4 regions of the Pseudoclavibacter sp. CFCC 14310 genome follow, and region 4 is predicted to be linked to each of the others. Evidence: riboswitches for the same ligand, from Rfam matches in the RefSeq annotation. Region 4 holds a riboswitch; each other region holds the start of a gene.

Region 1 (3,516 bases), on a different contig from region 4:
TCGCGCTCTTCTACGTGTCGGGCCAGCTCATGGATCGCTTCGGGCGGCTCTGGGTCGTGCTGCCGACGCTGCTCGGTCTGGCGGTGACACACCTCGCGCTGCTGCCGGTGCACGGGCCGTGGGGGCTGCTCGTCACGGCGAGCCTGATGTCTCTGGCCAACGGCCTCGGATCCGGCATCATCATGACCATGGGCGCGGATCTGGCGCCGGAGCATCACCCAGCGGCGTTTCTGGGAGCCTGGCGTCTGGTCGCAGACGCGGGCAGCGCGAGTTCGCCGCTGATTCTCTCCGGCCTCGCCGCCGCCGCCGGAATCGCGGCCTCTGCCGCGGTCATGGCCGGTCTGGGCGTCGTCGGAGCCTGGCTGCTGTGGCACTTCACGCCGAAGTTCCTGCCTCCGGAGCTCTCCGGTCGCGGTCGGGTCTGACACCCGCCGGCTCGTCTGGGGTCGCACCGCCCGGCCGGTCGTCGTGAGCGCGCACGCAGCTCTCGCTAGCATGGAGTCACCCTTTTCAGATGGATGAGAGACCGAACATGCCAGACTCCCCCGCGCCCGCTCAGCAGTCGTCGTCAGACGGAGCGCCTGCGCTCCGCGTCGAGACCTGGATCGACCTCGCCTGCCCATGGAGCTACATCGGGCTGAGCAATCTGCTCGCAGCGGTGCAGCGCTTCAGCGAAGAGCGGCCTGAGAACCGTGTGCTGCTCGGTCTGCGCAGCTATGAACTCAACCCCGATGCAGATGACGCAGACGCCCGCAGCGCGGCGCAGCACCTCGCCGACATCAAGGGCATCACGGTGTCTCAGGCCCAAACCGAGCTCGACCGAGTGACCGTGGCCGCCGCCGACGCCGGGCTCGACTTCCACTTCGACGTGCTGCAGCAGTCGAACACCGGTCTCGCCCACGAGCTGCTGCACGCGGCCCGTCTCGACCACCGGGAACGCGAAGTCGCACTGGCACTGTTTCACGCCCACTTCAGCGAGGGTCGCCACATCGGTCGTCTCGAGACGCTCGAGGAGATCGCCGGTGAGCAGGGCCTCGATGTCGCATCGATCAGTCGCGAGCTGACCACGCATTCGCATACGGGCGAGGTGCAGGCCGACGAACGACGCGCCGCCGAGCTCGGCATCTCATCAGTGCCGTTCTTCCTGTTCAACGATCGCTTCGGCGCCTCCGGTGCGCAGCCGGTCGAGGCCCTGCTCGAGGTGCTGCACGAGGTGCAGACGCGGGTCGGCGCCGACGCTCGCTGAGACTGACCCTCCGGGGTCGCAGGCGTATACTCTGGGCGTGTGACACGGGGTGCCCCGAACGAGGGCTGAGAAGAGACCCGTCGAACCTGCTCTCGTCAGCACGAGCGAAGGGATCGTCCAAATGACCGTCAACCATGCCGCATCACGCCCGAAGAGCATCCGCGTGCCGCGCATCCTCAGCATCGCAGGCACCGACCCCACCGGCGGAGCCGGGGTGCAGGCCGATCTGAAATCGATCTCGGCGATGGGCGGCTACGCCATGGCGGTCGTCACCGCGCTCGTGGCGCAGAACACCCGGGGCGTGCGCTCGGTGCACCTGCCGCCGGTCTCTTTTCTGCGCGAGCAGCTGGAGGCGGTGTCTGACGACGTGGAGATCGACGGCGTGAAGATCGGCATGCTCGCCGACGCCGACACCGTCACGACGGTGAAGGCCTGGCTTGACGAGGTGCGGCCGCCGATCGTGGTGCTCGACCCGGTGATGGTGGCCACCAGCGGCGACCGCCTGCTCGCCGAAGAGGCCGAGGCGGCCGTGCGAGATCTCTGCCGCAGTGCCGATCTGATCACCCCCAACGTTCCAGAGCTCGCGGTGCTCGCCGACGCGTCTGAGGCACAGACGTGGGCGGATGCCGTGGCTCAGGCCCGACTCGTCAGCGCACGCTGCGATACCGTAGTGCTCGTCAAAGGCGGGCATTTGGTCGGCGATCGCGTGCACGACGCGCTTGTCGACGCCCGGTCTGACCCTGAGGGGTCGCCCGTGCCCGACGGGCTCTTCGAAGCCGACGCTCCGCGCGTCGACACCGACTGCACGCACGGAACCGGATGCACGCTCTCTTCGGCCATGGCGACTCGCCTCGCCGCAGGCGACGACTGGCCCACCGCGCTGATCACCGTCAAGGCCTGGCTCACCCGGGCGCTGCGCAGCGCCGACGCTCTGCACGTCGGGCAGGGTCACGGCCCGGTCGATCACTTCGTCGACCTGCGCTGAGGCTCGACGCCGAGCCAGTCGCAGCGATGGTTCAGTAGCGCGGCAGCGAGGGATCGACCGTCTGCACCCAGCCCATCGTGCCGCCCACCACCTGTCGCACGTTGGTGCGTCCGGAGTCACGCAGCATTTCGAGCGCCTGCGTCGAGCGCGCACCCGTCTTACAGACCAGAATGACCTCGCGTCCGGCCGGGACGTCGAAGGCCCGGGCACGGATCTCGTGCTGCAGCCGGGCCAACGGCAGCAGCCGCGCGCCCGGAATGTGCACGAGGTCGAACTCGTCCGGTTCTCGCACATCGATGAGATCGAAGTCGATCTCGCCGGCGGCTCGTCGCTGCAGCAGCGACTGCAGATCGAGAGCCGTCACACTGGTTCCCTGTGCCGTGCCCGGCGTGCCGCAGAGCTCGACGTAGTCGGCCTCGAGATCGTGCACCCTGGCCCGGTCGGGGTCGGCCGTCAGTCGCAGCTCGCGCCATCGGCCCGCTGCCGCGTCCAGCACCTGCACACGGTTGACCAGAGGCTCGCCGATGCCGGTGATGAGCTTGATCGCCTCACCGGCCATCACCGTTCCGATCATGCCCGGCAGCACACCGAAGACTCCCCCTTCGGCGCAGGAGGGCACCTCGCCGGGCTCTGGCGGCTCAGGAAAGAGGTCGCGGTAGCCCGCGTCGATGCCGAAGACGCTGACCTGTCCCTCATAGCGCAGAATCGATCCCCAGACCACCGGTCGTCCGGTGATCTCTGCCGCGTCTGCCACAAGGTAGCGGGTGGCGAAGTTGTCGGCACCGTCGACGACGAGGTCGTACTCGGCGAACAGGCGCAGCGCATTGTCTCGATCAAGCCGCACGGCATGAGCCTCGAGGTTCACCAGCGGATTGATGCGCGCCACCGTCTGCGCCGCCGAGGTCACTTTGAGCTCGCCGATGCGGTCGACGCCGTGAATGACCTGCCGCTGCAGATTCGACTCGTCGACCCGGTCGTCGTCGACGACACCGATCGTGCCCACGCCGGCCGCTGCCAGATACTCCAGCACCGGCGATCCGAGACCGCCTGCGCCGATGACCAGCACACGGGCGGCCTTCAGCCGACGCTGCGCTGCCTCGCCTGCCCCGGGCAGAATGAGCTGGCGGGAGTACCTGCGTCGCTCGTCGTCGGTGAGCCCGGGCAGCTCGTCGAGAGACTGGAGCCTCTCGACGAACGATGCGATGTGATCGACGCCACTCACAGGTCGGGCCGGCCTTCGACAGGAGACGACGCCAGTGCGTCCGCCCTCTTCGGAATGCGCCCG
Region 2 (3,516 bases), on a different contig from region 4:
TTGGGCAGCACCTCGATGTCGTTGCGCCGCAGGATGTCGAACAGGCTCGGCCCAGCCGAAGGGGTGTGCCGTCGCATCGCGACCGTCGTCAGCTCGGTGCCGCTGGCCAGCAGTGCCTGTTCCAGCCCGTCGAGGCTGGGTGCGCCGCCGGTGCCCATGATCAGCCGCGAACGGTACGATCGCCCTGCGACCTCGAAGAGATCGTCATCGTCGTGGTCAGCCATCTCAGCCTCCTTGTTTCGCGGTCACGAGTTCGATGCGGGCCTGCGGTGTGAGCACCGTCTGCGCCCAGCGGCCGCGCGGCACGATCGTCTCGTCTACGGCCACCGCGACGCCGAGCCGCGAGCCGTCGGCGGGTCGGCCGTCGGCGGCGAGCGGGGTGCCGGTTCGTTCGGCCACGAGGGCGAGCACCGAGTCGGCCTCGGTCTCGACGGCCTCGCCGTTCAGAATGATCTGTGTCATGCGGATGCTCCTGTGGTGGTCTCGGATCGATCGTCTGACGAGAAGCGCCAGGGGTCGAACGCCTGCCAGTCGGATGCTGCGGCGGTGCCGTCGACGAGATCGGAGATCACGACGGCGTTCTGAGCGCTGAGCAGGATGCCATGGCGGTGGGTGCCGGTGTTGGCGAGCAGCCCGTCGGCGACTCGGCCGAGCAGAGGCGCGTTGTCCGGTGTGCCGGGGCGGGCACGAGCAGTGGCCTCGATGAGTTCGAGGTCGTCGACCGCCGGCAGCAGCTCGTGGGCGTCGCGAAGCAGCTGCAGCACGCTGCCTGCGAGCACGGCGTCTCGAGCGTCTTCGCGTTCGGTCGCCCCGATCACGACCGTTCCGTCTTCGCGCGGCACGATGTAGACGCTGCGGCCGTGGACGAGGCCGCGGATCGTGTGGGTGGTGAGCGGGCGCAGCTGCTCCGGAGTGCGCAGACGCAGCACGTCGCCGTGCACCGGGCGGATCGGCCAGACCAGACCTCGCGGCAGGCCGCCGAGCCTCGGGCTCTCCAAACCGTTGGCCACCACGACTTCGTCTGCCTCGATGACCTGTTGCGCCGACACGCTCGGGGTCGGGCTCGCCGGCGGCACGTCGGCCACGACCTCGCTCGACGGCCACGCGGGCTGTTCGTCGAAGCGATGGGTGACTGGTCCTTCTCGACGTTCGCTCGGTTCGAGGCGAACGCCGATCACCCGCTCGTCTCGCCAGAGAAGCTCCACGGCGCGTTCCGGCACCACATGCACGTCGTCGCACACTTCGAGGGCCGATATATAGGCCCCGGCGAGGCGTCTCGGGGTGATCTGGTGGTCGTCGCGGGCCAGGAACGCCCCGCTGATGCCCGGGCCGAGCAGCGGCTCAAGCGCACGGGCCTCTCGTGAGGTGAGATCCTGCACGTCGAGCCCGAGTTCGAGCTGCTGGGCGCGCAGGCTTCGCAGCAGCTCGCGATCGGCGGCGTCGGCGGTGGCGACGATGGTCGGCGTCGACCGGTAGCCGGTGCCGACCACCGTCGCCTGGTCCAGCTCGGCGACGATCTGCGGGTAGAGACGCGCGGCCGGCACGGAGAGCGCGAGCAGACTCTCTTCTTCGAAGGCGTACTCGCTCACGGCGGCGAGCATCCCGGCCGCCGCATGACTCGCGCCCGAAGCGGGCGCCGGATCGACGATCGTCACCGCGTGACCGCGCTGATGCAGTCGCCACGCGGTCGCCAGGCCGACGACGCCGGCACCGATGACGATGACATGCTTGTTCATTCTGCTCGCTTCCTACGCCGGTATGATCCGGATCAGGTCGACGGTCTGCACACGATCACCGGCCTGTTTCGGCCTGGTGAATCGCGCGCACTCTCAGCCGAGTTCTCGGCTCCCGTGCTCATGTGGGGCAATTGTACCGCCCGGTTCGTACACTGGACGCATGATCGTCAAGTCTCAGCACGCTGACCGCTCCACCGACCCGCACGCCACACCTCGCACCCGAGAATGGCGACTGAGCATGCTGCAGCAGGCGCAGCTGTATCTGTGCACCGACGCCAGACTGGGCACCGGAGACTTCGACGAGTTCGTGGACGCCGCCTACCGCGGAGGCGTCGACATCATTCAGCTGCGCGACAAGCATCTCGACGCTGGTGATGAGCTGGAGTACTTCGAGCTGCTCGCGGCTGCGGCGCGCCGACATGGGCGACTCTTCGCCGCCAACGACCGAGCCGACGTCGCCACGCTGACCGGCGCCGACATCCTGCACGTCGGGCAGCGCGACCTCAGCGTCGCCGACGCTCGTTCGCTGCTGCCGGAGGGCACGCTCGTCGGCCTGTCGACGCATTCCCGAGTGCAGGCCGAGCAGGCGCGTCTGGGCGATCCTGACTATTACTGCATCGGGCCGGTCTGGCGCACTCCCACGAAACCGGGTCGGGCCCCGGTCACCCTCGACGCCGTACGACAGGTGCATACGCAGAGCCGTGGCGATGCCAAGCCGTGGTTCGCCATCGGCGGCGTCAACGCCGAGACCCTGGAGCAGGTGCTCGACGCCGGGGCGAACCGCATCGTGGTCGTACGTGCGATCACCCAGGCCGACGACCCCGAGGCCGCCGCTCGCGAGCTGCGCTCAGCGCTGCCCGAGCTCGCCACAGCGTGAGATAATGTTCGTCGTGTCGCACGACGGCACCCTGCTGACCAAACAAAGAAAGCGGTGACCATGTCATCAGTGTTCGATGCACAGTACGAGCGGTTCTCGACCGGTGCCGGCTTCCTGGCCGCGCTCGATCAGTCCGGAGGCAGCACGCCCAAGGCGCTGCGTCTCTACGGAGTGGACGAATCGCAGTACCGCAATGAGACCGAGATGTTCGACCTCATTCACGAGCTGCGCACTCGCATCATCACCAGCCCTGCTTTCACCAGCGAGCGTGTGCTCGGCGCGATTCTCTTCGAGCAGACGGTCGACCGTGAGATCAACGAGGCCCCGAGCGCGAAGTATCTCTGGAACGAGCTGGGCATCGTGCCGTTCCTGAAGATCGACAAAGGGCTCGCCGAGCTCAAAGACGGCGTGCAGGTGCTCAAGCCGATCCCGACGCTGCAGCAGCAGCTCGACAAGGCGAACGCGAACGAGGTCTTCGGCACGAAAGAGCGCTCGCTGATCAAACAGGCCAACGAGTCGGGCATCATCGCCGTCGTCGACCAGCAGTTCGAGCTGGCCGATCAGGTGCTCGACGCCGGGCTCGTGCCGATCATCGAGCCCGAGGTCGACATCACTGCAGCAGACAAGGCCGATTCCGAGTCGATTCTGCGCGATCAGATTCTGCAGCACCTCGATGCGCTGCCCGAGGGGCGCAACGTGACCCTCAAGCTCTCACTGCCCACCGAGGCCGGCTTCTACTCCGCTCTCGTCGACCACGACCGCGTCGTGCGCGTCGTCGCCCTCTCAGGTGGCTACAGCCGAGACGAGGCCAACGCGCTGCTGGCCAAGAATCCGGGAGTCATCGCCAGCTTCAGCCGCGCCCTCACCGAGGGTCTCACGGCGCAGCAGAGCGACGACGAGTTC
Region 3 (3,516 bases), on a different contig from region 4:
GTCAGAACTCGGCAGAACTGATTCAGACCTCCCAGCACCGTTGCAGAACCAGCCAGTACCGATGCAGAGCCGGCGAAACTCAACCGGAACCAGGGCAGAACCGGCGCAGAGTGGACGCAGGCGCACATCGGTGCTACTGTTATCTCTTGTGCCGCGGGGTGGAGCAGTTCGGTAGCTCGCCGGGCTCATAACCCGGAGGTCGTTGGTTCAAATCCAGCCCCCGCAACAGATGCGCCGACGCGGTGCGAAGAAGGTCGGAAACCCAATTGGGCTTCCGACCTTCTGCATTTCTCGGCCGAGGCCCTACCTGCCAGCACTCACAGAGTCCGGCTGGCTGACACTCATCGGGCCCGACCTGCCAGCATTCACAAAGTCTGGCGGGCTCACACTCATCGGGGCTGGCCGGCCAGCGCTCACCGGCTGGTACTCACCAGCCCCCATGCACCAGAGCCCACCAGCCTGCAGGTCACCGCAGCTCGTACGACTGATCGAAGAAGTCGAGCTCAAGCTGCACCGTGCGTCCGAAGAACTCCCGAGCCTCGCAGGCATGAGCCGGGCCGACACGATCGAGTTCGCTGCGCAGAAACTCGACCAGCTGTCTGAACGGCGGGTTGTCGTGCAGCGTGATCCACTCTGCGTGCACGAAGCTTGCGGGTGCCTGCTCGGGTGCGCGCATCGCCCAGCTCAGGTACGACCATTCCGACACCAGCAGCACCGAGAGAATGATGGTGTAGTTCCGGGTGTCGGCGGCATCGCGAAAGACCCGTTTGAATCCGGCAGTGGCAGCCGTGTCCGGAATCTTCGCGCGGTCGGCCTCGCTCACCCCGAACTTCGCGAAGCAGCGCAGAAAGTACGTGCTCTCGTCGCCCGCCACGTCGCCGGCGAATGCTGCGAGCCGCAGTCGAGCATCCAACCTGTCGGCGCTCGCCACAGCCGCCCCGATCAGAGCCAGAAAGCCGTCGAGAAAGCGGTGATCCTGAATCAGATACCGGCACATCACCGAGTCGTCGATCGAACCGTCGAACAGCTCCGAGACGAAGCGGTGCCCGACGACCGCCTGCCAGTTGGCTGCATTGTCGTCGCGCAGCGAGTCGGTGAAGCGTTCGCCGGCGGATGCTCCGCTCGCGCGGGCAGCAGACGTCTCGTTGTGATCGGGCGTGGTGATTGCGTGCATAAGGGACTCCCATTCTTCCTTCGCCGGCATGACCCGGACAGGTTCGACGGTCGCAGGCGTCGGCAGCCCGATCTCAGCCCCGTGACCGGGGCACCCGTGTGGTACTGACGAGCGTAGCAGCAGGCGCAGGGCGCCTCGATTACGCTGGCAGAACACCCCGAGAGAAAGACCGCACATGACAGACACAGACCACACCGACGGGTTCAGCGCGAGCGAGCGTGCGGCGATGCGTCAGCGCGCCGAAGAGCTGCGCTCGATCAGCGGCGTCAAAGGCGCGGCGAAGCGGGCGCGCGAATACGAGGCGTGCGTCGCGGCGATCGAAGCACTCGACGGGCTCGACGCGGTGATCGCGCAGCGTCTGCACGTGATCGTGGCCGACGAGGCTCCGCATCTCGAAGCCAAGACCTGGTACGGGTTCCCGTCGTACGCCAGTGACGGCAAAGTCATCGTGTTCCTGCAGCCGTCGTCCAAGTTCGACACTCGGTATGCGACGCTCGGCTTCAGCGAAGACGCGCAGCTCGACGACGGTGCGATCTGGCCGACCTCGTTCGCCCTTGCGGCCTGGAACGACGCGGTGGATGCTCAGGTGCGTGCGCTGGTGCGTCGCGCTGCGGGAGCATCTGAGTAGACTGTCCGCGTGAACTACCGAGAGATGTATGCACAGCGCGAGGAGGTCGTCGGCGAAGCACTCGCCGACGACGATTAGCGCGGATGCTCCCACCGTGCCTGACATCCGGCCAGGCGCGGCGGTCGAGCGACCCTGATCACTCACTCACCATTTCTCCCGGCGAAGCGGCGTCTCTGCGATGCCGCGCGCCGTGAAAGGCATACTCATGCAGACTCTCACCGAATCCTTCATCCGCTCTTCGTTCGTCAACGCCTCACGGCGAGAGACGAAAGAGCTCACATTTCGCGACGACTTCGCCGCACTCACGGAAGAAGACTGGCAGCAGCTCGACTACCTGGGCTGGCGCGACCCGAAGTATGCGCGACGCGCCTATGTCGTGCTGCCGCGCCTCGACGGCGACCCGGTCGGCGTGCTGCTGACGCGTGCCGCGGCCGCCCCTCGCACACCGACCATGTGCCATTGGTGCCGTGACGTGCGGCTGCCGAACCCGGTCGTGCTCTGGAGCGCGAAGCGCGCCGGGGCCGCGGGGCGCCGTGGCGACACCGTCGGCACCTTGATCTGCGACGACTTTCAGTGCTCGCACAACGTGCGCAACGACCCGCCGGCGTTCTACAAGGGATACGACGTGCTCGCCGCGCGTCAGCAGCGTATCGACGACCTGCGCACACGGGTCGCAGGCTTCGCCGAGTCTCTGCTCGGCGCCGCCTGAGCTCAGCCCAGCGTGGTGACGAACGGAGTGTCTCCCGGGTCTTCGTCTCGGGAGGCACTCGCCGCGTCTCCGCGCTGACCGCCTGCGCCCGTCTGCCCCTGGGGCTTGTGCAGCGTGGCGCCGACGACGGGTCCTATGATCACGGAGAGCAGCCCGCCGCCGATCAGCGCGGCTGCCAGACCGCTGCCGATGATCTGCTGCGAGACGGCCAGTGTGGACGCGGCGACGATGATCGGCAGTGCGGTGCCGGTGTAAGCAGCCAGTGCAAACCGTGACCGGGCCGAGGAGCCTCGTGCGGCGGTGAGCATTCCGGGCAGGCCGCGCACGACGAACAGCGCGAGCGCCGAACCCACAGTGATGAGCAGAAGAATCGGCGACGCGAACAGCGCCTGCAGATCGAAGCCGAGGCCGGCGTTGATGAAGAAGATCGGCACGAGCAGCCCGAAGCCGATGCCCTGCAGTTTCGATTCGACGAACGCGGCATCCTCATGCGGGGCGTCCGAGAGCAGCACGCGCAGCACCATGCCCGCAGTGAACGCGCCCAGCAGGGTGTCGATGCCCAACAGCAGATCGAGGGCTATCAGGACGCCCATGATCATGATCACAAGGCGCAGGGCGAACTGGCTGCTGGTGTGCTGGGTCTCGCGGATGAACCGGTGGAGTCGAGCATGCGGGATGCGATTCGCCAGCCACAGCAGAAACACGGCGATCACGGCGAAGATGACGAGTACGAGCAGGGACGTGCTCAGCGTGCGCCCCGAGAGCAGCAGCGACATCATGATCAGCGGCAGAAACTCGCCGACCGCACCGTTGGCCACGACCGACGTCGCGAAGGGTGACCCCAGATCGCCCGCATCCTTCAGAATGGGCAGCAGCATGCCCACGGCGGTCGACGACAGCGCGATCGCGATGACCGGGGCGACGGCGGCTCCGGCCGCCACCGAGCCGAGGGCGAAGAGCACGGCGAAAGAGATCACCCAGGCACCTGCCGCTCGTCGCAGCGGT
Region 4 (3,516 bases):
GCGGGTCGATATATCATCTCGTGGTTCCGAGGTGAGCCGCTCGTGCTCGGCTTAGACTGCAGGCATGAGCACGAACCGAGAGAAGGATCCCGGGCGAAGGGCCCGGAAGGAAGCTGGGCTCGATGCTGATCTCGAACAGATCTGGCAGGATGAGTCCCCGATGACTGCACAGAGCACCGACTTCGCCGACCAAGTCGACGGAGAGCTCGGCACGCGTCGTCGCGCTGGATCGAAGCACAACGATTCGGCTGCCGTCTCTGAGAGCTGACCTGAACTCTCACACCGGTGGTGGTGTCTCACAGCGTGGATGCCGCCACCGGTTCTCTGCGCCCGGCGCCGCTCAGTCGCGTTTGGCGATGGGGGCGTAGCGTGCCCCGGTGACGCTGCAGAGGTCGTCTGGCGTCAGCTCGACGTCAAGCCCACGCTGACCGCCGGAGACCACCATGGTCTCGATGGAGCGGGCGCCCTCGTCGACGAAGATGGGCAGGCGACTCTTCTGCCCGAGCGGACTGATGCCGCCGACCACATAGCCGGTGCGGCGCTGCGCCAGCTGAGGATCGGCCATGTGGCACCGCTTGACTCCCAGCGCGTGCGCCATGGCCTTGAGATCGAGTCGCGCATCCAGGCTCACGACGCCCACGGCGAGATCCTGACTGCGCGATGCAGCACCGTCGATCTCGACGACCAGCGTCTTGAAGATGCGGTCGGCCGGCAGGTCGAGCTTGTCGACGGCTTCGTCACCGAAGTGTCGGTCATCGGGGTCATGCTCGAAGCCGTGCAGCTGATAGGCCACCCCGGCACGGTCGAGGGCACGGGTCGCCGGCGTGGCCGACCCGTGCCCTCTGTGCGCTGCCATCTGTGTCGATCTCTTTCGCGTGTTTCAGCCGGCGATCGACGCCTGGTAGATGCTCTCGATGGCGGCGTCGAGCGTCTGGTTGAACTCGTCGTCGCTCTGCTGCGCCGTGAGACCCTCGGTGAGGGCGCGGCTGAAGCTGGCGATGACTCCCGGATTCTTGGCCAGCAGCGCGTTGGCCTCGTCTCGGCTGTAGCCACCTGAGAGGGCGACGACGCGCACGACGCGGTCGTGGTCGACGAGAGCGGAGTAGAAGCCGGCCTCGGTGGGCAGTGAGAGCTTGAGGGTCACGTTGCGCCCCTCGGGCAGCGCATCGAGGTGCTGCAGAATCTGATCGCGCAGAATCGACTCGGAATCGGCCTTGTCTGCTGCAGTGATGTCGACCTCGGGCTCGATGATCGGCACGAGCCCGGCGTCGAGCACCTGATCGGCCAGCTCGAACTGCTGGTCGACGACGGCGATGATGCCCGACTCGTTGGCCTGTTTGATCAGCGAGCGCTCTTTCGTGCCGAAGACCTCGTTCGCGTTCGCCTTGTCGAGCTGCTGCTGCAGCGTCGGGATCGGCTTGAGCACCTGCACGCCGTCTTTGAGCTCGGCGAGCCCTTTGTCGATCTTCAGGAACGGCACGATGCCCAGCTCGTTCCAGAGATACTTCGCGCTCGGGGCCTCGTTGATCTCACGGTCGACCGTCTGCTCGAAGAGAATCGCGCCGAGCACACGCTCGCTGGTGAAAGCAGGGCTGGTGATGATGCGAGTGCGCAGCTCGTGAATGAGGTCGAACATCTCGGTCTCATTGCGGTACTGCGATTCGTCCACTCCGTAGAGACGCAGCGCCTTGGGCGTGCTGCCTCCGGACTGATCGAGCGCGGCCAGGAAGCCGGCACCGGTCGAGAACCGCTCGTACTGTGCATCGAACACTGATGACATGGTCACCGCTTTCTTTGTTTGGTCAGCAGGGTGCCGTCGTGCGACACGACGAACATTATCTCACGCTGTGGCGAGCTCGGGCAGCGCTGAGCGCAGCTCGCGAGCGGCGGCCTCGGGGTCGTCGGCCTGGGTGATCGCACGTACGACCACGATGCGGTTCGCCCCGGCGTCGAGCACCTGCTCCAGGGTCTCGGCGTTGACGCCGCCGATGGCGAACCACGGCTTGGCATCGCCACGGCTCTGCGTATGCACCTGTCGTACGGCGTCGAGGGTGACCGGGGCCCGACCCGGTTTCGTGGGAGTGCGCCAGACCGGCCCGATGCAGTAATAGTCAGGATCGCCCAGACGCGCCTGCTCGGCCTGCACTCGGGAATGCGTCGACAGGCCGACGAGCGTGCCCTCCGGCAGCAGCGAACGAGCGTCGGCGACGCTGAGGTCGCGCTGCCCGACGTGCAGGATGTCGGCGCCGGTCAGCGTGGCGACGTCGGCTCGGTCGTTGGCGGCGAAGAGTCGCCCATGTCGGCGCGCCGCAGCCGCGAGCAGCTCGAAGTACTCCAGCTCATCACCAGCGTCGAGATGCTTGTCGCGCAGCTGAATGATGTCGACGCCTCCGCGGTAGGCGGCGTCCACGAACTCGTCGAAGTCTCCGGTGCCCAGTCTGGCGTCGGTGCACAGATACAGCTGCGCCTGCTGCAGCATGCTCAGTCGCCATTCTCGGGTGCGAGGTGTGGCGTGCGGGTCGGTGGAGCGGTCAGCGTGCTGAGACTTGACGATCATGCGTCCAGTGTACGAACCGGGCGGTACAATTGCCCCACATGAGCACGGGAGCCGAGAACTCGGCTGAGAGTGCGCGCGATTCACCAGGCCGAAACAGGCCGGTGATCGTGTGCAGACCGTCGACCTGATCCGGATCATACCGGCGTAGGAAGCGAGCAGAATGAACAAGCATGTCATCGTCATCGGTGCCGGCGTCGTCGGCCTGGCGACCGCGTGGCGACTGCATCAGCGCGGTCACGCGGTGACGATCGTCGATCCGGCGCCCGCTTCGGGCGCGAGTCATGCGGCGGCCGGGATGCTCGCCGCCGTGAGCGAGTACGCCTTCGAAGAAGAGAGTCTGCTCGCGCTCTCCGTGCCGGCCGCGCGTCTCTACCCGCAGATCGTCGCCGAGCTGGACCAGGCGACGGTGGTCGGCACCGGCTACCGGTCGACGCCGACCATCGTCGCCACCGCCGACGCCGCCGATCGCGAGCTGCTGCGAAGCCTGCGCGCCCAGCAGCTCGAACTCGGGCTCGACGTGCAGGATCTCACCTCACGAGAGGCCCGTGCGCTTGAGCCGCTGCTCGGCCCGGGCATCAGCGGGGCGTTCCTGGCCCGCGACGACCACCAGATCACCCCGAGACGCCTCGCCGGGGCCTATATATCGGCCCTCGAAGTGTGCGACGACGTGCATGTGGTGCCGGAACGCGCCGTGGAGCTTCTCTGGCGAGACGAGCGGGTGATCGGCGTTCGCCTCGAACCGAGCGAACGTCGAGAAGGACCAGTCACCCATCGCTTCGACGAACAGCCCGCGTGGCCGTCGAGCGAGGTCGTGGCCGACGTGCCGCCGGCGAGCCCGACCCCGAGCGTGTCGGCGCAACAGGTCATCGAGGCAGACGAAGTCGTGGTGGCCAACGGTTTGGAGAGCCCGAGGCTCGGCGGCCTGCCGCGAGGTCTGGTCTGGCCGATCCGCCCGGTGC

Evidence for each region. A riboswitch is a leader RNA that binds a small molecule or an ion and turns the genes downstream of it on or off. The one in region 4 is predicted to bind thiamine pyrophosphate.
Region 1: another riboswitch for thiamine pyrophosphate. It lies ahead of thiD (bifunctional hydroxymethylpyrimidine kinase/phosphomethylpyrimidine kinase); the one in region 4 lies ahead of F8O06_RS04335 (FAD-dependent oxidoreductase).
Region 2: another riboswitch for thiamine pyrophosphate. It lies ahead of F8O06_RS08105 (FAD-dependent oxidoreductase); the one in region 4 lies ahead of F8O06_RS04335 (FAD-dependent oxidoreductase).
Region 3: another riboswitch for thiamine pyrophosphate. It lies ahead of F8O06_RS02470 (TenA family protein); the one in region 4 lies ahead of F8O06_RS04335 (FAD-dependent oxidoreductase).

Annotation. Positions count from the first base shown of each region.
Region 1 covers NZ_WBKC01000003.1:143,461-146,976, forward strand. Annotated here, with positions in the region: gene F8O06_RS08075 (MFS transporter) at 1-425, shown strand, start outside; gene F8O06_RS08080 (DsbA family protein) at 533-1,246, shown strand; TPP riboswitch at 1,282-1,377, shown strand; gene thiD (bifunctional hydroxymethylpyrimidine kinase/phosphomethylpyrimidine kinase) at 1,368-2,231, shown strand; gene moeB (molybdopterin-synthase adenylyltransferase MoeB) at 2,263-3,453, opposite strand; gene F8O06_RS08095 (thiazole synthase) at 3,450-3,516, opposite strand, start outside.
Region 2 covers NZ_WBKC01000003.1:147,472-150,987, forward strand. Annotated here, with positions in the region: gene F8O06_RS08095 (thiazole synthase) at 1-224, opposite strand, end outside; gene thiS (sulfur carrier protein ThiS) at 226-462, opposite strand; gene F8O06_RS08105 (FAD-dependent oxidoreductase) at 459-1,736, opposite strand; TPP riboswitch at 1,729-1,862, opposite strand; gene thiE (thiamine phosphate synthase) at 1,975-2,613, shown strand; gene F8O06_RS08115 (fructose bisphosphate aldolase) at 2,674-3,516, shown strand, end outside.
Region 3 covers NZ_WBKC01000001.1:566,864-570,379, forward strand. Annotated here, with positions in the region: tRNA gene F8O06_RS02465 (tRNA-Met) at 153-226, shown strand; gene F8O06_RS02470 (TenA family protein) at 467-1,174, opposite strand; TPP riboswitch at 1,171-1,282, opposite strand; gene F8O06_RS02475 (hypothetical protein) at 1,350-1,802, shown strand; gene F8O06_RS02480 (FBP domain-containing protein) at 2,008-2,511, shown strand; gene F8O06_RS02485 (cation:proton antiporter) at 2,514-3,516, opposite strand, start outside.
Region 4 covers NZ_WBKC01000002.1:129,306-132,821, forward strand. Annotated here, with positions in the region: gene ybaK (Cys-tRNA(Pro) deacylase) at 341-856, opposite strand; gene F8O06_RS04325 (fructose bisphosphate aldolase) at 881-1,780, opposite strand; gene thiE (thiamine phosphate synthase) at 1,841-2,479, opposite strand; TPP riboswitch at 2,592-2,725, shown strand; gene F8O06_RS04335 (FAD-dependent oxidoreductase) at 2,718-3,516, shown strand, end outside.